DNA from 4 places in the Tardiphaga sp. 42S5 genome. Region 1 is predicted to be linked to each of the others. Evidence: predicted binding sites of a transcription regulator. Region 1 holds the regulator's gene; each other region holds the start of a gene.
What was found. Region 1 encodes PhoB, which activates phosphate uptake and scavenging genes when phosphate is short. Its sites were predicted from a motif close to TGTCATNNANCTGTCAT; they were not measured.
Positions count from the first base shown of each region.

Region 2: the regulator PhoB is predicted to act here: its motif matches at 1,395-1,411, upstream of SFY93_RS10670 (esterase-like activity of phytase family protein).
Region 3: the regulator PhoB is predicted to act here: its motif matches at 4,044-4,060, upstream of SFY93_RS09085 (BtaA family protein).
Region 4: the regulator PhoB is predicted to act here: its motif matches at 2,978-2,994, upstream of SFY93_RS28700 (YdcH family protein).

Region 1 is NZ_CP139027.1:1,233,508-1,239,461, reverse strand. It holds gene SFY93_RS05800 (Hsp33 family molecular chaperone) at 1-190, opposite strand, end outside; gene argF (ornithine carbamoyltransferase) at 460-1,398, opposite strand; gene SFY93_RS05790 (aspartate aminotransferase family protein) at 1,398-2,624, opposite strand; gene SFY93_RS05785 (GcrA family cell cycle regulator) at 3,071-3,580, shown strand; gene phoB (phosphate regulon transcriptional regulator PhoB) at 3,815-4,519, opposite strand; gene phoU (phosphate signaling complex protein PhoU) at 4,611-5,324, opposite strand; gene pstB (phosphate ABC transporter ATP-binding protein PstB) at 5,353-5,954, opposite strand, start outside.
Region 2 is NZ_CP139027.1:2,284,585-2,290,538, forward strand. It holds gene SFY93_RS10670 (esterase-like activity of phytase family protein) at 1-1,336, opposite strand, end outside; gene SFY93_RS10675 (Bug family tripartite tricarboxylate transporter substrate binding protein) at 1,645-2,631, opposite strand; gene mbfA (iron exporter MbfA) at 3,040-4,011, shown strand; gene SFY93_RS10685 (antibiotic biosynthesis monooxygenase) at 4,165-4,458, shown strand; gene SFY93_RS10690 (sugar phosphate isomerase/epimerase family protein) at 4,521-5,321, opposite strand; gene SFY93_RS10695 (DMT family transporter) at 5,370-5,954, opposite strand, start outside.
Region 3 is NZ_CP139027.1:1,951,136-1,957,089, forward strand. It holds gene SFY93_RS09055 (ATP-binding protein) at 1-316, shown strand, start outside; gene SFY93_RS09060 (hypothetical protein) at 495-809, shown strand; gene SFY93_RS09065 (NAD-dependent protein deacetylase) at 1,040-1,867, shown strand; gene SFY93_RS09070 (hypothetical protein) at 1,884-2,105, opposite strand; gene SFY93_RS09075 (putative bifunctional lysylphosphatidylglycerol flippase/synthetase) at 2,426-3,304, shown strand; gene SFY93_RS09080 (class I SAM-dependent methyltransferase) at 3,306-3,998, opposite strand; gene SFY93_RS09085 (BtaA family protein) at 4,168-5,376, shown strand; gene SFY93_RS09090 (IS110 family RNA-guided transposase) at 5,572-5,954, shown strand, end outside.
Region 4 is NZ_CP139027.1:6,152,719-6,158,672, forward strand. It holds gene SFY93_RS28690 (sensor domain-containing protein) at 1-1,280, opposite strand, end outside; gene SFY93_RS28695 (NAD(P)/FAD-dependent oxidoreductase) at 1,471-2,574, shown strand; gene SFY93_RS28700 (YdcH family protein) at 2,743-2,928, opposite strand; gene SFY93_RS28705 (YdcH family protein) at 3,178-3,384, shown strand; gene SFY93_RS28710 (hypothetical protein) at 3,810-4,061, shown strand; partial or broken gene SFY93_RS28715 (GGDEF domain-containing protein) at 4,087-4,739, opposite strand; gene purE (5-(carboxyamino)imidazole ribonucleotide mutase) at 4,866-5,354, shown strand; gene SFY93_RS28725 (5-(carboxyamino)imidazole ribonucleotide synthase) at 5,363-5,954, shown strand, end outside.

The DNA of each region.
Region 1 (5,954 bases):
GCAGCTTGGCCACTGGCGCGGGATAATCATGCTTGGCGAGCAGTTCATCGAGTGCCGGACCAAGCCGCGTCAGCCGCCCGCGCAGATCGAGCGGGGCAACCTCGAAGGGCAGCACCGCGTCATCGACCGGAACGGAAGACGGCGCGCGGATGGGGGCGTCGGGCTGGAGATTTGGATTTGATGGGGTCATGGCGCTCTATTTGGGGGCGGAGGGCCGCAAGTGAAAGGGGGCGATGGAACCGGGAAATCCAGGTGACGCACGACTTTTTCTCCTCTCCCCCGCGCGAAGCGAAGCTTCGCCAGGTGGGAGAGGGTGGATCGAACATGCGAAGCATGTTCGAGACGGGAGAGGGGACGCCACAAACACCGCGCTTTGCCGCTCCCCCTCTCCCGCCCTCGCTTTGCTCAGGCACCCTCTCCCGCAAGGGGAGAGGGGAAGAAGGAAAGCTCCGTGCTGTCTCACGCCACCGCGTTGAGGCACCAAGCTAGAATGCCCTTCTGCGCATGCAGACGGTTTTCGGCCTCGTCGAACACCACCGACTGCGGACCGTCGATCACCTCGTCGGTGACCTCCTCGCCGCGATGCGCCGGCAGGCAGTGCATGAAGAGTGCGTCCGGCTTGGCCAGCGACATCAGCCGCGCATTGACCTGATAGGGCTTGAGCAGATTGTGGCGGGTCTCGCCGTCCTTGTCGCCCATCGACACCCAGGTGTCGGTGACGACGCAGTCGACGCCCTTCACCATCGCATCGGGATCGTCGCTGAAGGTGATCGGCGCATCTGTCGCCTTGACCCAGTCCTTGAACGGCTTCTTCGGCGACAGCTGCGGCGGCGTCGCGATATTGAGCTTGAACTGGAAGCGCTCGGCCGCGTGCGCCCAGGACATCAGCACGTTGTTGTCGTCGCCGGTCCAGGCCACGGTGCGCCCCTTGATCGGACCCCGGTGCTCCTCATAGGTCATGACATCCGCCATCACCTGGCAGGGATGCGAGAAGCGCGTCAGGCCGTTGATGACCGGCACGGTGGCATTCTCGGCGAGCTCCATCAGCGAGTCATGGTTGAGAATACGGATCATGATGATGTCGACGAAGCGCGACAGCACGCGCGCGGTGTCGGCGATGGTCTCACCGCGACCGAGCTGCATTTCGGCGCCGGTGAGCATCACGACTTCGCCGCCGAGCTGGCGCATGCCGACCTCGAACGACACGCGGGTGCGCGTCGAGGGCTTTTCGAAGATCATCGCCAGCGTCTTGTTCTTGAGCGGACGATCGGGCTCGGCATTCGAGCCATCCCGCCCCTTCAGCTTCGCCTTCATGGCGGCAGCCGCGTTCATGATATTGCGCAACTCACTGGCCGGCACGGCCGTGAGATCGAGGAAGTGCCGCGGTGACGTGCTCATCACACGGCTCCGTGCGTCTTGGCGGATGAACCGAGGGCCACGCAAGCCTGTTCCAGCCGCTGCACGGCCTGCTCTATCTCGGACTCGCTGACGATCAGCGGCGGCAGGAAGCGCACGACATTGTCGCCGGCGCCGACGGTCAGCAGCTTCGCGTCACGCAATGCGGCCACGAGATCACCAGCCGGCACCACGGCCTTGAGGCCGATCAGCAGACCTTCGCCGCGCACTTCGCTGAGCACATCAGGGTGGCCGTCGACCACGCCCGCGAGTTTCTGTTTGAGCAGCAGCGACATCTTCTTCACGTGATCGAAGAAACCGGGCTTCAGCATGATATCGAGCACGGAATTCGCGGCAGCGACCGCCAGCGGATTGCCACCGAAGGTCGAACCATGGGAGCCGGGCGCCATGCCTTCGGCCGCTTCCGCCGTAACGAGGCACGCGCCGATCGGGAAGCCGCCGCCGAGCGCCTTGGCCAGCGACATCACATCCGGCGTCACGCCGATGCGCCGATAGGCGAACAACTCGCCGGTGCGGCCCATGCCGGTCTGCACTTCATCGAAGATCAGCAGAATGCCGTTCTTGTCGCAGAGTTCGCGCAGCGCGCCGAAGAACGCGTTGCTCGGCGCACGCACGCCGCCCTCACCCTGCAGCGGCTCAATGAGAATGCCGGCGGTGTTCGGACCGATCGCCTTCTTCACGGCTTCGATATCGCCGAGCGGCAACTGATCGAAGCCGTCGAGCGGCGTGCCGTAGCCTTCGAGATATTTGGCAGCCCCGGTCGCAGCGAGCGTGCCGAGGGTGCGGCCATGGAACGCGCCTTCGAAGGTGATGATGCGCGTGCGCTCGGGGTGGCCCTTGGAGAAATGATAGTGGCGGGTCACCTTGATCGCGCATTCCATCGCTTCCGCACCCGAATTGGCGAAGAATACGAAGTCGGCAAAGCTTTGTTCGCACAGCCGCGCGGCGAGGCGTTCACCGTCCGGGCTCTTGAACAGGTTCGACATGTGCCAGAGCTTGGTGGCCTGCTCCTGCAGCGCGGCGACCATATGCGGATGCGCATGACCGAGCGCGTTCACGGCCACGCCGCTGGTGAAATCGAGATAGCGCTCGCCATCGGTTCCAATCAGCCACGCGCCCTCACCGCGCTCGAAAGCGACATCCGCACGCGCGAAAACAGGCAGCAAGTGAGCCTGAGAGAGGGGCGAGGACGTTGCGTTGCTGGTCATAACCGATCCGATCGAAAAGACGGCGTCCACGTCGATGACAATTGTACGAAATCGAACAACGGACCCTAGAAACGAAACGTGCCGCCCTTCTCGGGCGGCACGTGGGCATTATTCTATGTGTGCTGTGAAGACTGTCAACCGCGCACTGCGGCTTTCGAGTCACACGGAGTCGCAGAAAAAGCCGATTTTGCAGCTTTACTTGCAGAAGCATGTGGACGCGGCATGCCCGACTCTTGCGCGCGAGTCACGGCATATTGTAGCTTTTGCCTCGTCGGATACGACATCTCGTGCGGCGGTAGATCCTTTTGACACATCCAGTGCGGCGTAACAGCCGGACGCGAAATTCGCGCCCGGTGAGCGCTAAAGGATTCTGACCGCAGGGATTTTTGAAGTCTCAACTCGCAGCGCTGCCCGGTCAGGCCGGCGCTCACGAAGGGAAAACGGCGATGACGGTAATGACATGGACCGACGATCGCGTCGAACAGTTGAAGAAACTCTGGGAAGGCGGCCTTTCCGCCAGCCAGATCGCTGCGGAACTCGGTAACGTGACCCGCAACGCCGTGATCGGCAAGGTTCACCGCCTTGGCCTGTCCGGCCGTGCCAAGAGCCCCTCCTCGGCAGCTCCGCGGCAGCGCAAGGCGCGCCCGGCCCAGCAGATGGTACGTGTCGCCCGCCCGATGGCACGCGGCAATACCGCGCTGGCCCATAATTACGAGATCGAGGCCGAGCCCGATCCGATCGCCTATGACAACATTGTGCCGATCAGCCAGCGCCTGTCGCTGGTCGAACTCAACGAAGCCACTTGCCATTGGCCGATCGGCGATCCGTCGAGCGCGGACTTCTACTTCTGCGGCGGCAAGGCCCTGGCCGGCGCCCCCTATTGCGCGCATCACTCGCGCATCGCTTATCAGCCGGCCAGCGATCGCCGCCGCGCAGTGCCGAAGCCGACGCGCTGAGCTGGAAAGCATCTAAGCCAAATGAAAATGCCCGGTGATGAGCCGGGCATTTTTTGTTTGGGGGCTTCTAACCTCGCCCCGCTTGCGGGGAGAGGTCGGCGTCCGCATGAGGGCGTCGGGTGAGGGGGGCGCTCCACAGACTCCGAAGGCGATGGAGAGTCCCCCTCATCCGACCCGGCGTCGCTGCGCTATGCTGGGCCACCTTCTCCCCGCAGGCGGGGAGAAGGAAGATACCTACTCCGCCGCCTTGTCGAAGCGGTCGTCCAGCGCGTAGCCGGCGCCGCGGACGGTGCGGATCGGATCGGGCTCACCGGCGGGATTGAGCAGCTTGCGCAGGCGGCCGATATGCACGTCGACGGTGCGCTCGTCGATATAGATGTCGCGGCCCCAGACGCTGTCGAGCAACTGCTCGCGGCTGAACACGCGGCCCGGATGTTCCAGGAAGAACTCCAGCAGGCGATATTCGGTCGGACCGAGATCGATCGGACGGCTTGAGCGCACGACGCGGCGCTTGTCACGGTCGAGTTCGATGTCGCCAAACGCCAGGACGGTGGCGAGACGCTCGGGAGCTGCACGACGGAGCAGGCCCTTCACGCGGGCCAGGAGCTCCGGCACGGAGAACGGCTTGACGATGTAGTCGTCGGCACCGGTGGCGAGACCGCGAACGCGCTCGCTCTCTTCGCCACGCGCCGTCAGCATGATGATCGGCAATGCCTTGGTTTCGGGCCGTGCGCGCAGGCGGCGGCACAGTTCGATGCCGGACAGGCCCGGCAGCATCCAGTCGAGCACCACGAGATCCGGCACCCGCTCTTTCAAGCGGGTGTCGGCGTCGTCGCCGCGAGCGACGGTTTCAACATCATAGCCTTCGGCGTCGAGGTTGTAGCGAAGAAGCGTCGTGAGGGCTTCCTCGTCCTCCACCACCAGAATGCGTGCATTCACAGCCATATGGTCAATATCCTCAGTGAGGTCCGAAAAGCCTTTAGATCATGATCCTTGCGGAAGACTGGCTCCCACTTTTCCGGATCATGCTTCAGACCGTCGGCGTATTCGCGAATGTGGTCATGTCGCCCTTCGGGCGCTTGTCGAGGATTTGCTGGCCCTCGATCATGTAGAACACGGTTTCCGCAATATTGGTGGCATGGTCACCGATCCGCTCGATGTTCTTGGCGCAGAACATCAGGTGGATACAGAACGAAATGTTACGCGGGTCTTCCATCATATAGGTCAGGAGTTCGCGGAACAGCGAGGTGCAGATCGCGTCGATTTCCTCGTCGCCCTTCCACACCGTCATCGCAGCGGGCAGATCGTGTGCGGCATAGGCGTCGAGCACGGCCTTGACCTGGGTGGTCACGAGGTCGGTCATGTGTTCGAGGCCGCGGATCAGCTTCAGCGGATGGAAGTCGCTGTCGAGTGCATTGACGCGCTTACCGATATTCTTGGAGAGATCGCCGATGCGTTCCAGATCGGTGGCGACGCGCAGCGCGCCGACGATCTCGCGCAAATCGACAGCCATCGGCTGGCGTTTGGCGATGGTCAGCACGGCGCGCTCTTCGATCGTGCGCTGCAACTGGTCGATCTCGGCGTCGGTGGCGACGACGCGCGCACCGAGCGCGACGTCCCGGCGGATCAGCGCATCGACGGATTCGACGATCTGCCGTTCCGCGAGGCCACCCATCTCGGCGACGAGACGGGTCAGCTCCTGCAGATCGTCGTCGAAAGCCTTGGTGGTGTGTTCAAAAGCCATCTCAAATTCCTCCCGCGAATATGTCGCGTCAGCCGAAGCGGCCGGTGATGTAATCCTGGGTGCGGCGATCGGTCGGTGATGTGAAGATCTTGTTGGTCTGATCGAACTCGATCAACTCGCCGAGATACATGAAGGCTGTGCTGTCGGAGACGCGGGCAGCCTGTTGCATGTTATGGGTCACGATCGCGATCGTGTACTGATCCTTCAACTCGTCGATCAGCTCCTCGATCTTCGCGGTCGAGATCGGATCCAGCGCCGAGCACGGCTCGTCGAACAGGATCACTTCCGGCCGCACCGCGATGGTGCGCGCGATGCACAGGCGCTGCTGCTGACCGCCCGACAGGCTGAGGCCCGACGCGTTGAGCTTGTCCTTGACTTCGTTCCACAGCGCACCGCCGCGCAGCGCCCTCTCGACGCGAATATCCATCTCCGACTTGGAGATCTTTTCGTAGAGGCGGATACCGAAGGCGATGTTTTCGTAAATCGTCATCGGGAACGGAGTCGGCTTCTGGAACACCATGCCGACGCGGGCGCGCAGCAGGTTGAGGTCCAGCTTTGGATCCAGAATGTTCTGGTTGTCGAGCATGAGCTGACCTTCGGCGCGCTGGCCGGGATACAGATCATACATGC
Region 2 (5,954 bases), 1.1 Mb from region 1:
CGGCGACCTCGAGCAGCACGAACTCGTTGTCATCGGCCTTGTTCGGCTCGCGGCTCGACGAGAACGGCAGATTGTTGTCGTTGCCGACGATGATATGGGTGGCATCAACCTGGTCGACGTTCTCGATGGTGAAGAACGGGAAGGTCAGCACACCATCATTCAGCGGCTTGCGGGCCAGCTTGTTCGGGTCCTGGATCTTCATCAGGTCGATGAAGCCGATCTTGCGAACGGGCTTGCCGACATTGGCGTCGTTCAGTTCGATCTTGTAGACCTTCTTGAACTTGGCGAGATCCGGGAAGCAGTCTTCACCGCGCTTGCCGTCGGCGCAGGCCTTGTCCTTGGTGCCTTCGCCGTTGTCACGCTCGATGATCAGGCCGTTGTCGGCGGTGATCATGTTGAAGTCGCCAATGGCATTGCCGTTCTGTTCGAACACGTACTGCCAGTAGCGACCGGTGAACTTCTCGTTGGCGACGTCGAATTCCAGGATGCGCGAGGCTTCCTTGCCGTCGACCTTTTCCCAGTCCTTCTTCTCGGCATCCCACAATGGTCCTTCGAGCAGGCCGTAGAGGAACTTGCTATCCTTGGAGGAGGCGAAGCCTTCATAGCCCTTGGAGCGGCGCAGATTGACCGTGGTGTAGGTGGCGCCCGGCGCACCCGGCGACTGCACCGACCAATGGTCAGGCGAGCGCACCGGCTTGCCGTCGGCGACGGTGTCGAACACGGCCAACACCTTGCCGGTCTTGTCGGCCTTGATGATATAGGGGCCGAATTCTTCGCCGATCCAGAAATTGTCACCAACGATCTGGAAGCCTTCGGTGTCGACATCGGCGCCGGTCAGATAGCGCTTGGCGGTGTCTTCATGAACGATGCGGAACGGCACCTTCTTGTCGGGATCGTGCAGGAACACGGTGGCCTGACGCTCGACCCTGCCGTTTTTCCAGTCGATCTTGTGATGATTGAGATAGATCATGTAGTCGGCCGAATTGTAGCGCGAGCCGGCGCCATTGTCGGTCAGCACCCAGAACGAACCGTCGGGCATCACCTTGATGCCGGAATGGCCCTGCAGCGGCTGGCCCTTCATCGGCAGCGAGATGCCGGTGGCGCGCTCATAGGACTTGCCCATCACGGTGCCGAGCGCGTCGACGCGCTTGCCGGTGGTGTATTTGCCCGAGGTCTTCAGGTCATTCGGTGCGTCGGCAGGGGCGTCGATGGTCGACGTCGCCGGCAGCACGGCATGGCCGGCGAGCTTGGCTGGAAATTCGCCTTCCGACTGCGCAAAGGCTGCGGAAGAAAGCATGACGAGGGAAGCGACGGAGCAGAGGAATGTGCTGCGCATGGTTGTCTCCTTTGTGGTGACCATGCGGCGTGTTCTGGGGCGCGGGCGTTACGCTGCGCTGACAGTTCCGTGACAAGAAAATGACGAGAGGGGAAAACCCTGCGACATGCAGTCGCCGAGTCTGCGGGTTAGGCGCGGTTCCTCTTCATTCAACCCACGCAAAACCACGTCATGGCCGGGCAAAGCGCGAAGCGCGGCTTCGCTGGATGTCCCGGCCGTCCACGTCTTCTTTGTGGCCGAGACGTGGATACCCGGCATTCGCCGGGCATGACGAACATACCTGCCGTGCGGTTCTATCTGAAATGCGCCTACTGCTTCTCGATCCCCGCATCCGTGATCAGCTTCTCCCACACCTTGAGCTGATCCTTCAGGAAGGCGTCGAATTCTTCCGGCGTACCGGAAAAGGCTTCCATGCCGCGGTTGGCCAGGTCTTTCTGGATTTCGGGGCGCTCGACGATCTTGCGGATTTCGGCGTTGAGCTTGACGACGATGTCTTTCGGCATGTTGGCCGGGCCGAGATAGCCCTGCCACGACGTAATGTCGAAGCCCTTCACGCCGGCCTCGTCCATGGTCGGCAGATCCGGCAGCAGTTTGGAGCGATACTTGGTGGTCACCGCGAGCGACTTCAACGCCTTGGCGTTGACATGCGGCAGGCCGGTCGGGACGTCCACGAACATCATGCTGACACGGCCGGCGATGACATCGGTGAGCGCCGGTGGTGAGCTCTTGTAAGGCACGTGCAGGAGATCGAGCTTGGCGAGGCGGGCAAAGGTCGCGCCCGAGACGATCGCCGACGAACTGCCCGATGCGTAGGAGTACTTGCCCGGCTCTTTCTTGGCGAGCGCGATCAGCTCTTCCACGGAGTTGGCGGGAATCTCAGGATTGATCACCAGCATGAAGGGCAGGTCGCCGGTGCGCGCGATCGGCGTGAAATCCTTGATCGGATCATAGCTCATGGTCTTGAGCAGAAAAGGATTGGCCGAATGCGTCGTGTTGGTCGTGACGAACAGCGTGTAACCGTCGGCGGGGGCGCGAGCGACGAAACTGGCGGCGATCGAGCCATTGGCGCCGGCCTTGTTGTCGATCACGGTGTTGGCGTTCAGTGCGGTGCCGAGTTCCTTGGCGATCAGGCGCGTCGTGGTGTCAGTGCCGCTGCCGGCGGCGAAAGGGAGCACCAGCGTGATCGCCCGGTTTGGATAATTCGCGGTTTGTGCGACGGCATCCGGGGTCGCCAACAGCAGCGCTCCGATAAACGATGCGCTCGCCACACCGCGAAGAACTGAAAGTCCGTGCATTCCGCTTTTCTCCCTGAATCGGCTTTGGTAGCCCACATTTGTTGCGGGCAAACTAGCGGAGGTCGGTGACGCACGGAAGCGGAAAGGTATGCAGTTCAGGTAAGCGCGCTGTCGATGGTGTAGGCCATGCATCGACGTCTGCTGCACCGGGTCGACCTTATCGCGTTCGTGAGCGACAGCACCTGCAGACGGCCGCTGATCTCCGCAGCATCTCCACGTCGGGGTCGGTGCGAATGCCGGGGCGAACTCCGGAGCACGCACGGTCGTTTCGTCGCGGTCCTTCTCGTCCCCGCTATTGCTTCCCGACCAGCGGACAGGTTCAGCGCCGCGCAGGCGCAAAGCTCTTTGACAAATGCAAAGCAGCTCTTATATAAATTAGAATAGTTCTAAATTAATTAAGGCATTGATATGAAGGCGTTTTCTGAGCTCACCGAACGCGAGGTGCTAGCGGTTGCGATCTCCAGCGAGGAAGAGGACAGCCGGATCTATCTCAGCTTCGCCGAGGATTTGGCAGAGCGCTATCCCGATTCCGCGAAAGTCTTCAGCGAGATGGCCGAAGAGGAAAAGGGCCACCGGCATCTGCTGTTGCAGATGTATGAGGAGCGCTTCGGACCGAACCTTCCGCCGATCCGGCGCGAAGACGTCAAGGGCTTCATCCGCCGCCGACCAATCTGGCTCACGCGCAACCTGTCGCTCGACACCATCCGCAAGGAGGCCGAGAGGATGGAGTTCGAGGCCGAGCGCTTTTACGCCAGGGCTGCCGAGCAGGCGACGGATGTCGGCGTTCGCAAGTTGCTGGGCGATCTGGCCGAGCTGGAAAAAGGACACGAGCATCTCGCGGCCAAACTATCGGATGCCATCCTGACGTCCGACGTTCGTACGGTGGAGGACAACACCCGCCACCGGATGTTCGTCCTGCAATATGTCCAGCCAGGTCTTGCGGGCTTGATGGACGGCTCCGTATCGACGCTGGCGCCGCTGTTTGCGGCCGCGTTTGCAACACATCACAACTGGCAGACATTCCTTGTTGGCCTCGCCGCGTCGATCGGCGCCGGCATCAGCATGGGTTTCGCCGAAGCACTGTCGGACGATGGCTCCATGACCGGACGCGGCTCGCCGTGGTTGCGTGGGGGCATCTGCGGGCTGATGACGACGCTGGGCGGTCTCGGCCATACTCTGCCTTATCTCGTGCCGGACAGCTGGCCGAATGCATTCTGGATCGCGACGGCTATCGCGGGTGTTGTCGTTTTTTTCGAACTCTGGGCCATCGCCTATATCAGGGCGCGCTATATGGATACGCCGTTCCTGCAGGCCGTCTTTCAGGTGGTGCTTGGCGGCGTCATCGTTCTGGCGGTGGGAATATTGATCGGAGGCGCGTAGCGGGTGGGGAGGCGTCAGATGGCGTCGTTGCGCGGGATGGCGTAGGTTCTATGCGCGGGAAACCCTGCTGCTCGTCCCGCCGATGATGAGTGTGTGCGATGCATGATCGCGGCAGGTGCGATCGCGGGCAGCTTACGGGTGAAGGAGCGTCCCATGTATGCTGCCATTCGTCAGAGCAAGGCAAAGACCGGCATGGCTGAGGAACTGACGCGCAGGATCAAGGAAGGTGCCATTCCGATCATCAGTGATGTCGAAGGTTTCATGGCCTATTATGTGGTCTATGCGTCCGACGATACGGTGACGGCGATCAGCATCTTCAACAATTTCGCGGGCGCCGAGGAGTCGAACCGACGCGGGCTCGCGTGGAGCGAACAGAATCTGGCGCCCTTGCTGATTGGACCAGCCACAGCGATAGCCGGGCCGGTTATCGTTCATACGTTGGCATAACGCGCGCGGGACAGGTGCTATGCCGGGCGGTGGCGTGTGCGCGTAGATTACTCGCTAGATTCTCAATCTCCCAGCAGGCGCTTCGCGCCGGCGATTGCGCGGCGCGCGACTTCGGGGCCGCGCTCCCGGGTCAGCGCATCCATCGGCACTTCGAGCGCGACCGGAATATGCTTCGGCAGGTGCGCGGCGATGGCGCAGAGGTCGATGCCGCCGTCGCCGGGTGGCAGCCGTTCAGCGCGCGCGGTGTGCAGCAGTCCTTCCACCGTGCCAGGCTTCTCCGCCGGAGCATCGCAAAAATGGAAAAACGGCAGCAAGCGCGATGGCATGTCGTCGAGTTCGGCGAGGCTGCTGTCGGAGCGGTCGAAATGCAGCGTATCGACAAGGATACCCGCATTGGCGCGGCCTGCGGTCTCGACGATGGCGCGCGCCTTGTGCAGGTTCGACACATTGGTCCAGGGAAAGAACTCCATCACCGGCATGATGCCGTATCGCGCCGCAAGATCGGCGATGGCCGCCAGTCGGTCGGCGAGGCGGGACAAGTCGGGATCATAGGGCGCGACGATGACATGGCGTGCTCCGAGCTCCGCGCCGGCGGTGAGTATCGGCTCAAGCGCCGCGACGTCGATCCCGGGCGTGATCTTGACGAGTTCAATATCGAGCACGTGCAGTCCGGTATCGGCGAGACGCGCCTTGGTTTGCCGCATCATCGCCTTGTCGTTCATCAGCGGGTAGCCAGGGCTTTCCGCGGTCACGGCGATCAGTCTCAGTCCGACACTCCGGTAGTCGCAGCGCGCGGCAACGTCGATCATCTCTGGCGGCGCCAGCGATAGCACGGTGAGGTGGGCGAGCGAGAAAACGGTCATGTGATGTTTCTACTCCCGATGTCAGGCTGGCCGGAGCGGATGTTCGGTCTATCGCCGTGATGCGATGAATACGCCCGACAGCACCAGCACGTAACCGATAAGGTGAAACAGTTGCGGCTGTTCGCCGAGAAACGCGATGGCCAATACCGATCCGAACACCGGCATGAGATGCAGAAATGGTGCCGCCCGATTCGGGCCGATCAGCGCGATGCCGCGATTGAAGAACAGATAGGCCAGCGCCGACGGAAAGATCATGGCATAGGCGAGCGTCAGCAGCGTTACGGTGTCGAAGATCAGCGGTGAACCGGAATTGAGTTCCCAGATGCTGACCGGCAGGGTCAGGATCGCGCCGCCCGCGGTGGTGAAAGCAATCAGCGACATCGGGTGCGTCACCGGCCGCCGCAGCATCAGCGCCGAATAGATGCCGAACACGAGCAGCGCTGCGAACAGCATCGCATCGCCCTTGTTGATCTGGATACTGGCCAGTGCGGTGAGATCGCCGCGCAGGATGATGATCAGCACGCCGGCCATGGAGACCACAATGCCGAGCAGTTGCGCCAGCGTCAGCCTCACGCCGAACAGGATCAGCGTCCACAGCGCGACGCAGAGGGGGCCCGACGACTGGATCAGCAG
Region 3 (5,954 bases), 720 kb from region 1:
CCGCGCGTTGCGCAATCTACTGATCAACGCGGCAACTCATGGCGAGCGCGGCAGAGTCAGCGTAACCGGCGGCGCAACTGCACACATTATCATCTGCGACGATGGCCCAGGAATCTCTCCGGATCTGCTCGATCAGGTATTCGAACCTTTCTTTCGCACCAACCCGGCGCGCATTCAGAGCATACCGGGAGCGGGCCTTGGCCTTACGATCTCACGAGAAATTATTCGCCGGGCCGGCGGCGATATAAAGATCAGCAACGGTCGTGACGGTGGCCTGGTGCAGGTAGTCGAACTGCCGGCGATCGCAAATCTATAGATCGATTCTTGTTGCGGTCTTACCTGCCATTCGAGGCGCGGATCGATGGAACGTTGAACAGTCCGATGACGAGCAGCCGGTTGAGTTCTCGTTCGCATATTGGTTCATGGGCATCAGCGCGGTCCTACGAACGCCTGTTTCCAAATTGAATTTCGTGACTTTGCGGATACGTTGTATCTTGCGCCACACCGGATTGGAACTTCATCCGCTAACCGACGGGGTAACGGTGCAGATCATCTTCGCGCCGATCACTTTGACAACTGATGCGCCTGGCCAGACTCCGACTGGTGATCGGAAGCTGCTGTCGATCGTTTCGGCGCTGCGATGGATTCAGCGCTACGTCGAAGCTGAAACCCGCGCGTCCCCTCAATGGATTGATGTCGTCAGCAGGCTAGCTGCTGCGAGCGAAGATCCGGTCAGCACTGTTGACGCTAGGAATGCACTTCACGATGCAATGGTTGCCTATGGTTGGGCCAAGCGGAGCATCCATTGATTTCGTTCTGGCACGCATGTCAGCCACCGACATAGATATGCCAATATGACGGTTAAGCACCTTGTCTCCACTCATGAACAAACTGGTTCATCCCCTCGCCAGCGATATTCGACGCCGTGGCGTGATCTCGCGTGGTGGACTCGCCGAATTCCGTCCCCACATATGCAGTGCCAGGTGCCGCGTCCGCGCGCGGCTGGCATTGTTTCCCGCCGAGAGATAATCGTTCCTCTATGACCCCACCCAATGTCCTTCGCGACTTCGTCGATCGCCATGAACGCCTGTTTGTCCTGACCGGCGCTGGCTGCAGCACCAATTCGGGCATTCCCGACTATCGCGACACTGACGGCAACTGGAAGCGGACGCAGCCTGTGACCTTTCAGGCCTTCATGGGCGAGGAATTGACGCGGCAGCGTTATTGGGCACGCAGTCTCATCGGCTGGCGTCGGTTCGGTCAGGCGCGGCCGAACGATGCGCATCATGCGCTGGCGCGGCTCGAACAGATCGGCAAATGCGAGGTTCTGCTCACGCAGAATGTCGACCGGCTGCATCAGGCGGCCGGCAGCAAGAAGGTCATCGACCTCCACGGCCGGCTCGATCTCGTGCGCTGCATGGGATGTGAACGCCGGATCCAGCGCGATGAATTCCAGCACGAGATGGGCCGCTTGAACGCAGGATGGCTGGACCTCGATGCGGCTGTTGCGCCCGATGGCGATGCCGATCTGGAGGGCGTCGATTTCGCGTCCTTTGTCGTGCCGGCCTGCGAAATCTGCGGCGGCATCCTCAAGCCGGATGTGGTGTTCTTCGGCGAGAACGTGCCGCGCGAGTTCGTCGATGCCGCGCTTGGCCACCTACAGAAGGCCGACGCCGTGCTGATCGCCGGTTCGTCTTTGATGATCTATTCCGGCTTTCGGTTCGTGCAAGCGGCGGTGCGCGCGGAGATCCCCATTGCGGCGGTCAATCTCGGCCGCACGCGGGCTGACGAGTTTCTCAGCTTCAAGGTCGAAGACCGTTGCGAGGACGCATTCGCGTTCCTGCTTCAGCGGGTGCATGCACCCTGACGGCGCAGGCCTCGGCTCAGGCCGCCAGGTCCCACAGACGTGGACAACCGCGCAGAACCACGGCGCGGCCCATCGGCGTGAGCGCCGGGTGAGTGTCCGATAGCGCAACCAGTCCCATCGCAACCAGCTGATCGAGCACGTAACGGTTCAGCTTGGCCGGTGGCAGGATCGCGGGGCGAAGCATCCGCAGTGTGTCCCACTGGTTTTCGGTGAGCTGATATTCGGTCTCGGTCGACATGGTGTCCTGCTTGGATGAATCAGTGCATTCAATGCGCATGGCTTACGGAACCCGCATGACCTTGATGCGACATGGCGGAGGCGAAATCTGGAAATCACCGGATTGTTGGATGACGCCAAAACGCTGCTTTTGCGCAGCTGTCACATGGACGTGCAACAGAACGCGCGAACACATGCGCGAATCACGGCGTGCTCAGACCTAATGAAAAGTAGAACAATGTGCCACCCGCATTGAAAAATATCATGCAGCTGATGCGTACGCGCCTCAGCTGGAGGTGGCTTGGCGCGCTCCTTAGCATAGCAATTGCTACGATTGCGTTTATGGCGCTGACCAGGGCGCTCAAGGGCGTGGATTTCGCCCATGTGCTGTCTGCCATGCACATGGTGCCGCCAGGCAGCATCGCGCTGGCGCTGGTGCTGGTGGCGATCTCCTATGGCAGCCTGACGCTGTACGACTGGCTGGCGCTGCAGATGATCGGGCGAGGGGACATTCCCTTCAGGATTGCAGCGCTGGCCAATTTCACCAGCTATCCGATTTCGCACGGAACCGGCGCTGTGCTGCTGGTGTCATCGGCGGTGCGCTACCGGATCTATGCACCGCATGGCATCGGTCCTGCCGGCGTCGCCCGCATCTGCTTTCTCACCGGCCTGACCTTCTGGCTCGGCAATCTCACCGCGCTGGCGCTCAGCACCTTGCACGAGCCAGGTGCCATCAGCAGGATCGATCAGCTCTCGCCCGAGATCAACCGCTTTATCGCTGTCGCAACTCTCGTCGGCATCGTCGCGTATGTCGGCTGGACATGGAACGGCATTCGGACGCTCGGTGGCCGCAACTGGTCGGTGCCGGTACCGAGCGGGCGCAACGTGTTCTTCCAGATCGGCATCGGTCTGGTCGATCTCGGCGCGGCGGCGCTGGCGATGCATGTGCTGATCCCCGAGACGATGGATGTCGGCGTCGCGCAGGTGATCGTCGTCTTCATTGCTGCGACGCTGTTGGGATTCGCCAGCCACGCACCCGCGGGCATCGGCGTGTTCGACGCAACGATCCTTGTCGGGCTTGGCGGCGAACATACCGAGCAGCTACTGGCTGTGCTGCTGCTGTTCCGGCTGTTCTATCACCTGATCCCGTTCGTGCTGTCGCTGGCGCTGTTCGGTGCCGTTGAAGCCTACCGGAATGTGAACAGGCGCAAGCTGGCCTGAATTACTTCGGCAGTGTCAGCACAGCCGACTGCGCATAGCCGCGGAACGGGCGGTTGAAATCGAGATTGGCGTGATGACGCTCGGCGAGCGCCTTCAGCACATCGAGAAGCTCGCGGCGCGGCGTGACGTCGAACAGCGTCAGCCAGCGCAACAGCAGCTTGCTCGCGATCTTTGGCAACCGCTCCTGATGGCCGAAATCCACGATGTGCAGTTGGCCGCCGGGCTTGAGCTGCGAGACGGCGTGATCGAGCACATTCTGCCAGCTTGGGATCATCGAGAGGCTGTAGGAAATCATGACGTGATCGAATGACGGAACAGCGAAGATGCGTGCCGGGTCGAAATTCGTTGCATCGCCATGGGCGACGCGAACGGTATCCGTGAGCTCGTTGCGGGCAATGGAACCGATGGCCGTGGTCAGCATCTCGGTCGAAATATCGATGCCATAAAATACCGCTTGTGAATATCTGCGGGCAGCCTGAACCAGATTGCGGCCGGTGCCGCAGCCGATCTCCAGCACTGTCGCGCCCGGCGCGGGTGCCAGTTCGGCGATGAGCTGATCGCGACCGAGCAGATAATACCGGCGCGTTGCGTCATAGATGAAGCGCTGCCAGCGATACATCCGGTTCATGCGTTGCGTGGCTTCGTTCGACCATGCGGGCTGACCGCGGTCTTCGTATTCGGAGACAATCGTCATGGCGCACCTCGTCGCATCCGGATGAGCGATCCATTTCATCGCAACACGACAGCGGTGTGACAGTGGTTTCGTCGCGGGAATCGGCCGAAATTTAGAATGACTGTCGCAAAACCGCAGTCTGCGCTTGATAAAAATTTCAGATTGTCGATTCGAAGGGTCCAAGAAGCCGATGAATACGCATCTGATCGCCGACGCCGTTCGCAATAGCCGTGGTCGCGAGGAAACGACGATCTGGGACAGGCTGTTCGCCTTCTGGTTCCGCCGGCTGGTCTATACCCAGATCTGGGAAGATCCGGAGGCGGACATGGCAGCGCTGAAGCTGGCGCCCGGTTCGACGATTGTCACCATCTCCAGCGGCGGCTGCAATGCGCTGTCCTATCTGTCGGCGAAGCCCGAGCATGTCTACGCGGTCGATCTCAACGAGGCGCATCTGTCGCTGCTGAAGCTGAAGCTCGCGGGCCTGCGCGCATTGCCGAACTATCAGGACTTCTGGAAATTCTTCGGCGAAGGCACATCTGATACCAATGTGGGCCTCTATCGCGAGCGGCTGCGGCCGCTGCTCGATGCCGAAGCACGCGGCTATTGGGACGAGCGCGATATTCAGGGCCGCCCGCGTTACGGTTACTTCAGTGACGGCTTCTATCGTCATGGCGCGCTCGGCCGCTTCATCGGCTTCGCGCATACGCTGGCGAAGCTCGCCCGCATCGATCTCAAGGCGTTGTTGCACGAGGACAAGCAGTCCCCGGCGCGCAAGCGCGCGCTGGAACGACTGCACTGGCTGTTTCATTCGCGGCTCGCTCGTATGATGACGAAGACGCCGGCGCTGTTGTTCAGCCTCGGCATCCCGCCGCAGCAGCGCACATTGCTGGGCGGCAATCAGCCGCTCAACGAAGTGCTGCATCAGCGTCTGCTCGCTCTGATCGACGTGCATCCGAACGCCGACAACTATTTTGCCTGGCAGGCGCTGAGCCGCAGCTATGTCGGCCCCGGTGACAAGTGCTTGCCGCTCTATCTGCAGCAGAGCCGTTACGCGGACACCGCCAGCCGCGCCGCTCTGGTCACGCCGGTGCATGCCAATCTGCGCGTGTTTCTGGAGAGCCTTCCAGCCCGCCAGATCGACGCGGTCGTGCTACTGGATTCGCAGGACTGGATGGCGCCGGATGAAATCCGTGCGCTGTGGGACGCGATCGACCGCGCCGGCAAGGACGGCATCCGGGTGATCTTCCGCACCGCCGGCGCCGAGTCACCGCTGGACGATCCGGAACATGCATCGCTGCGTGAGACGTGGCAGCGCGATGAGGCACGCAGTGCCGAAGGTCTGGCTGCGGATCGTTCGGGCATTTATGGCGGGTTTCATCTGTATACGCGGAAGGCGTAGGCGTTGCTGTCTTAACCTTGTAACTTGCCTCCCGCCGTTTCTGCTAAGCTATGCGGAGCGGTGGCAGGCGGGAGACCGAGTAACCTGAGGGACACCAAGCCCGTGGGAGAGCGCGGGTCCTTGCTTGCCGTTCCATCGAACCCGAACAGTCGCTTGGGCCGCTCAGCAAGCCCGGTTGCGCAAGGATGGGATCAGATGGACGCGATTTATGTTGGCATCGATGTGTCGAAGGATCGGTTGGACGTGGCGATGCGTCCGGGCGGTGAGAGTTTTGCGGTTGCCCGCAATGGTGCGGGGATCGATGATCTGATCGCGCGGCTGAAAGCGCGACCGCCACTGGTGGTGGCGATCGAGGCGACCGGCGGCTTCGAGACGGTGGTCGCCGCAGGATTGGCCGGCGCCGATCTGCCTGTGGTGGTGGTCAATCCGGCACAGGTGCGCGCCTTTGCCAACGCCCTCGGCAAGCGCGCCAAGACCGATCCGATCGATGCCATGGTGATCGCGCATTTTACCGAGGCGACCAAACCGCAACTGCGGCCGCTTCCCGATGCCACGACGCGGCTGCTAGCCGATCTGGT
Region 4 (5,954 bases), 1.4 Mb from region 1:
TCGTCGAGGACGGTGACCCGCCGGGTCAGGAACAGCCGCAATCCGTCGCGCGTGCTGATCGGATGCTCTTCCGCAATCGGTGTTCGGCCCCTGATCGCTGCCTGATCCCGGCTGACGATCAGCTTCGCTTCTTCCGGGCGAAGCATTTCGGGAACGGTCAGACCGATAGCGTCTTCGCGTTTGCGACCCAGAATGACTTCTGCGCCGCGGTTGGCGAACAGATAACGACCGGTGCTGATCTGTTGCACCATCAGCGACACAGGAATGTTGTCGAGTACGGTCTCAAGGAATTTCTTGGCGTTCTCCAGTTCCTTGGACAGCGACTTGCGGTCGGTCACATCCTCGAACAGCGCAATCAGGAATGCCGGCTCATTGCGTTCGTTAAAGGCAATCACGCGATTGCTATCCAGCGTGCGGACGTCTGAACCAATCTCCACATTGAACTCGCTGCGACACTGACTGCGTGTTTCCACTGCCAGGGCGTCGGCTTCGGCAATCGCTTTCGCAGACTGTGCGGAGAATATCTGATCCGGTCGCTTGCCGACGATCTTATCGCGCGAGAGCCGAGAGAAGGTCTCGAAAGCCCGGTTGGCGAAGATATAGCGGCCATCGTCAATGGTCTTGGCCGCGACGCAGATCGGGACGTGATCAAGGACAGATTCGAGGAATTGCTTGGTGGTCGCAAGCTCACGTTGCAGGAAACGCTGCTCGGTGCAGTCCTCATGAATGCCGATGGCGCCGCCATTGGGAAGCCGGCTGAACTTGACGTGAACGGATTGCCCGCCGGGCATTTCGGCAATGTACTCGCCGGCGGAAACAGTCTGCTCGTAGAAGCTCTGGGTGGTCAGATCGAGCTTGCCACGCTGGCGGCGTAACTCACGCAATCCTGGGCCGGTAATATCCTTGGTGATGTCGGCGCGCGTCAGGTCGTAGATCTCAAGATAGCGATCATTGCAAAACACGACCCGCTTCTGGTCGTCGAGCATCACGATACCTTGGCCGAGATGATTGAGGGCAGAACCGACAAACGCATTGCGACGCTGCTGCTCGCGACGCACATTTCGCAGCGCCGAGGCGACCCACAGCACAATGGCGGCGAGAAATGCCAGCGCGACAAACCCACCGATGAGAATCTGCCAGATCATTTGCGGGTCGAGTTCACTGATATAATGAACCGCCGGGGATTCGGCATGGGCCCCGGTAATGCTGCCAAGAAGGCACGCGACCGCGATGACGGACACTGCCGCCTTGCTGTCTGATCGCCCGATCTTGCCAGTCATTACACACCCGCGTATTCGCAGCGTGAGTGTTTGGTTACAGGTATGTGGATCAGGTAAATGCGTATCGTCGCACCTGCAGAATGCGGCGAAATTTGGTGGTAATTAGCTGTGATGCTTAATGTTTTACTAATGCGCCACATGCGCAAGGTCGAACCGCAGCTGACCGGCGCAGCAAACTATCGGACGCGACATGGACAAGGTTGAATGCGTGGTGGTGGGCGCCGGCGTCGTGGGTCTTGCGATCGCCCGGCGACTGGCGGAAGCGGGACGCGAGGTCATCGTGCTGGAGGCCGCGGACGCGATCGGTACCGTGACCTCGTCGCGCAACAGCGAGGTCATCCATGCCGGCATCTATTATCCGGCCGGAAGCCTGATGGCACGGCTCTGCGTCGCTGGAAAACAGGCGCTCTATGATTATTGCCGCGATCGCGGCATCCCACATCGCAACTCCGGGAAACTGATCGTCGCCACACGTCCGGAGGAGATCGCCAAACTGGCGTCGATCAAAGCGCATGCCGAAGCCAATGGCGTCGCTGATCTCGAGCAATTATCCGGGACAGAGGCACGGGCGCTGGAGCCGGCATTGGCTTGCGAAGCCGCGCTGTTGTCCTCCTCCACGGGGATCGTCGACAGCCACAGCTACATGTTGTCGCTGCGCGGTGAAGCGGAAGCCGCGGGCGCGGCCTTCGCATTCCTCGCTCCCCTAGAACGTGGCCGGGTCACCGCCGACGGTTTCGAACTGGATGTCGGCGGCGAGGCTCCGATGACACTAGCCTGCGACATGCTGATCAATTCCGCAGGCCTGTCCGCAACCGCGATCGCCCGCATGCTCGACGGCATGCCGCTCGACCTGATACCGCCCGCTTATCTGGCGAAAGGCTGTTATTTCAGCTGCAATGCGAAAGCACCGTTCTCGCGGCTGATCTATCCCGTGCCGGAACCGGGCGGCCTCGGCGTGCATCTGACGCTCGATCTGGCCGGTCAGGCGCGTTTCGGCCCTGACGTCGAGTGGGTGGATCATATCGACTACACGGTCGATCCGGCACGCGGAGAGAGGTTCTATCCGGCCATCAGGCGTTACTGGCCGAGTTTGCCGGACGGCGCGTTGATGCCAAGTTATTCCGGAATGCGGCCGAAGATCGTGCCGCCCGCAGTCGCGGTGCAGGATTTCATGATCCAAGGTGCCCAGACCCATGGCGTGCCGGGTCTTATCAACCTGTTCGGCATCGAGTCACCGGGGCTGACATCATCGCTGGCCATCGCGGACTACGTGGCTGAGATGGCGGGACATTGAACGCGAAAGGTTGCAGGCGAAGCGATCCAGGCCAACCGAATACTGGAGCTTCGTCGCAAACCTATCGCGGGATGAGGGGAAGACGTCATCGCACCTACGCGAAAGCAGTGACGTAGACGGCGATGTCGATGCTGTGATTTATCGTTCGCTGATCAGTGCAGCCGTTGATCAATGCACCGTTTCGCTGGCCCCGTTTTTGAGACGCTGGATTTCGTCCCTGACCATCAGTTTTCGACGCTTGAGTTCGACGATGCGGAGATCGTCGGTAGACAGGTGCACGAGCGCTTCGTGCAATTCGCTTTCGAGAACTTTGTGCTTGCGTTCCAGTTCGACGAGATGCGCCTGTAGTGCCATTCGAAAACTCCTCGGTAGGATTGAACCTCAGGATACGTTCGGTTGGACGATGAATTCTACATGACAGTGGACATCTGTCGATGGGTATTGAAAAGTGTATTTTGAGTTTCGGGTATCGTCTGAAACGAATCGTGACCTGATTGCGCCGCAAAAACCTGGAACCGGACGGCTTGCGTGGTGCGCCTGCACCGGCGATAGTCACTCTAGAAATCTCTCGCAAATGACTTGCGAATCCAGTCAGCTAGAAACATGAACGACGACGAAGATCGCGAACTCCCGTTAGAACTCGCCCGATTGCAGCAGGAACATCGCGACCTCGACGCCGCTATCGATGCCTTGCAGCATTCACCGGCACCCGATCTTTTGCGACTGCAACGGTTGAAGAAGAGGAAGCTTCAACTGAAAGACCGGATCTCCTTTATCGAAGACCAGATCACCCCGGATATTATTGCCTGAGACAACGCGTCGCGCTGTGGCTGTGGGTTAAAGAACGGCCAGGGCTACGAACTCAACGCGCGATGATCGATGGATCGGCTTTCTTTAACTCGCGGTGAATGCAGCAGGCTGGGCGTTGAACTCGCCCGTCGTCAAAACCTTGCTTCGCGACGGCCGCCGCTCTTTTCGCGCGGCATCGTAGGCACGACAGCAGACTTAATTCTGGCCAGCATCGCATTGTGGCGCGGTAAAAACTGCTGGGCTCCGCGAATTGATCGCCATGGCGCTCGCGCTGGCCGACGTGACGCTCGCACTGCGCAAGCCAGCTATTGCGGCCTAACAAGAGCGGAATGGGGCGACTGCAAACGAGGCGCTGTCGAAACTTGACAATAAGAACAAAATAAGAACATCCTTGCGCCGAGATCAAATCGACTCGTGAGGGCACCATGGCCGATATCACCTATTATGTCGCACTGCCCTTCCTGCACGACGACTCTGGTTCGCCGGCCGCCGGTGCCGCCGAGGAATGTCAGAGCGCATCCGGCGCCATCCGCCGCGCCGAACTATTGTCCCGTGCGCCAGGTTCAATCGGCGCATTGGCCTTCAGCCGTACCGGCGATCCGATGATCGGCGAGTTCGGCGACGCCCAGGTGATCCGCGCCTTTGGCGAAGTGCCAAGCGACCTCAGCGCGCTGTAAGGGCGCCAACGCCGGTGATGGCTAACTACACTTTCACGCGTCGCGCGGTCTTGCGCACGTACATCGCCCTGTCGGCCTGAACCAACGTGGCTTCGCCATCGACATCGGGACCCAGCAGTGCGACGCCTGCAGAGGCGCCAGCCGACACGTTGATGTCGCGGAAGACGAAAGTGAGCTGGTCGATCGCGGCTTCCAAAACCTGCGGCGTCGACTTCGCTGACATTCCACAGCAACAGCACGAACTCATCACCACCCAGCCACCCGATCACGTCGGATGCGCGGACATGCCGCCGGAGCACGCCAACCACAGCCTTGAGCACGATGTCGCCGGCCGCGTGACCGAAGGCGTCGTTGATTGGCTTGAGGCGGTCGACATCGAGCACAATCAGTGCACCCGTCGCGCTATAGCGGGCGATGAAGGCCACGGCGCGGGTCAGCTCGCGGGCAAAGCCACGGCGGTTGAGAATGTCGAGCAGGAAGTCGGTTTCCGCCGAAGCTCGCAATTCGGCAATCTTCGCCTCGGCCTGTGTGAGTTGCGCTTCCAGCCGCCCGAATCGTCAGCGCGGCCGCCGGCGCGCGGCTTTTCGGCAGCGACACCAACGCCTTGGAACCGCGCAACGCCGGCTTCATCGAGCGTTTGACCGACTTTGCAGCAGGCGTTCGGGTTTTCTTTTGCATGGGATTTGTTACAAGGCTTGCCAGTCTTCACCAAGACGAGATCATGTTTGCCACGCTCCTTGCCACGCAAGGGGACGACATTGTATTTCCAGCCTATCTTTCTGGATTCGCGAAAGAAAATACGGAATGACCGCGCCCGTCGCCATTATTATGGGAAGCCAGTCGGACTGGGAAACCATGCGCCATGCCGCCGAAACGCTGACTGCGCTCGGTGTATCCCATGAGGCGCGCATCGTCTCGGCCCACCGTACGCCGGACCGGCTGGTCGCATTCGCCAAGGGCGCCAAGGCAGCGGGCTTCCAGATCATCATCGCCGGTGCCGGCGGCGCTGCGCATTTGCCCGGCATGGCCGCGGCATTGACGGAACTCCCGGTATTCGGCGTGCCCGTGGAATCCAAGGCGCTGTCCGGCGTCGACTCGCTTTATTCGATCGTACAGATGCCGGGCGGCGTGCCCGTCGGCACGCTGGCCATCGGCAAGCCCGGCGCGATCAATGCGGCACTGCTCGCAGCGAGCGTGCTGGCGCTGCACGATACGGCACTGGCGACAAAGCTCGCCGCCTGGCGCAAGGCGCAGACCGATGCCGTGGCTGAAAAGCCGGAAGGTGCGGCGTGAGCGCTGTGGTGACGAAGGTTCTCAAGCCGGGCGATACGATCGGCATTCTCGGTGGCGGCCAGCTCGGTCGCATGTTGGCGATGTCCGCAGCCCGCCTCGGCCTCCGCTGTCAGGTTTTTTCACCGGATCCGGATTCGCCGGCTTTCGATGTGGTGCAGAACGCGACATGTGCTGAATATGCGGATGTCGAGGCGCTCGAACTGTTCGCCAGCGATTGCGACGTCATCACCTACGAATTCGAGAACGTGCCGGCTGCCACCGCGATGATCCTCGACGCGCGGCGCCCGGTTCTGCCCGCACAGACAATCCTGCAGACCACGCAGGACCGCCTGGCCGAGAAGGATTTTGTAACGTCACTGGGTATCGGCACGGCCGGTTACGCAGGCGTTTCCAACGCTGGCGAGCTTCATGCTGCGGTCAAGAAGATCGGTCTGCCAGCTGTCATCAAGACGCGTCGCTTCGGTTATGACGGCAAGGGCCAGGCAATCATCCGCGAGGGTGACGATCTCGATCAGGTCTGGAAGGATCTCGGCACCAACTCCGCGATCCTTGAAGCCTTCGTGCCGTTCGAACGCGAGGTCTCGGTCATCGCTGCACGCG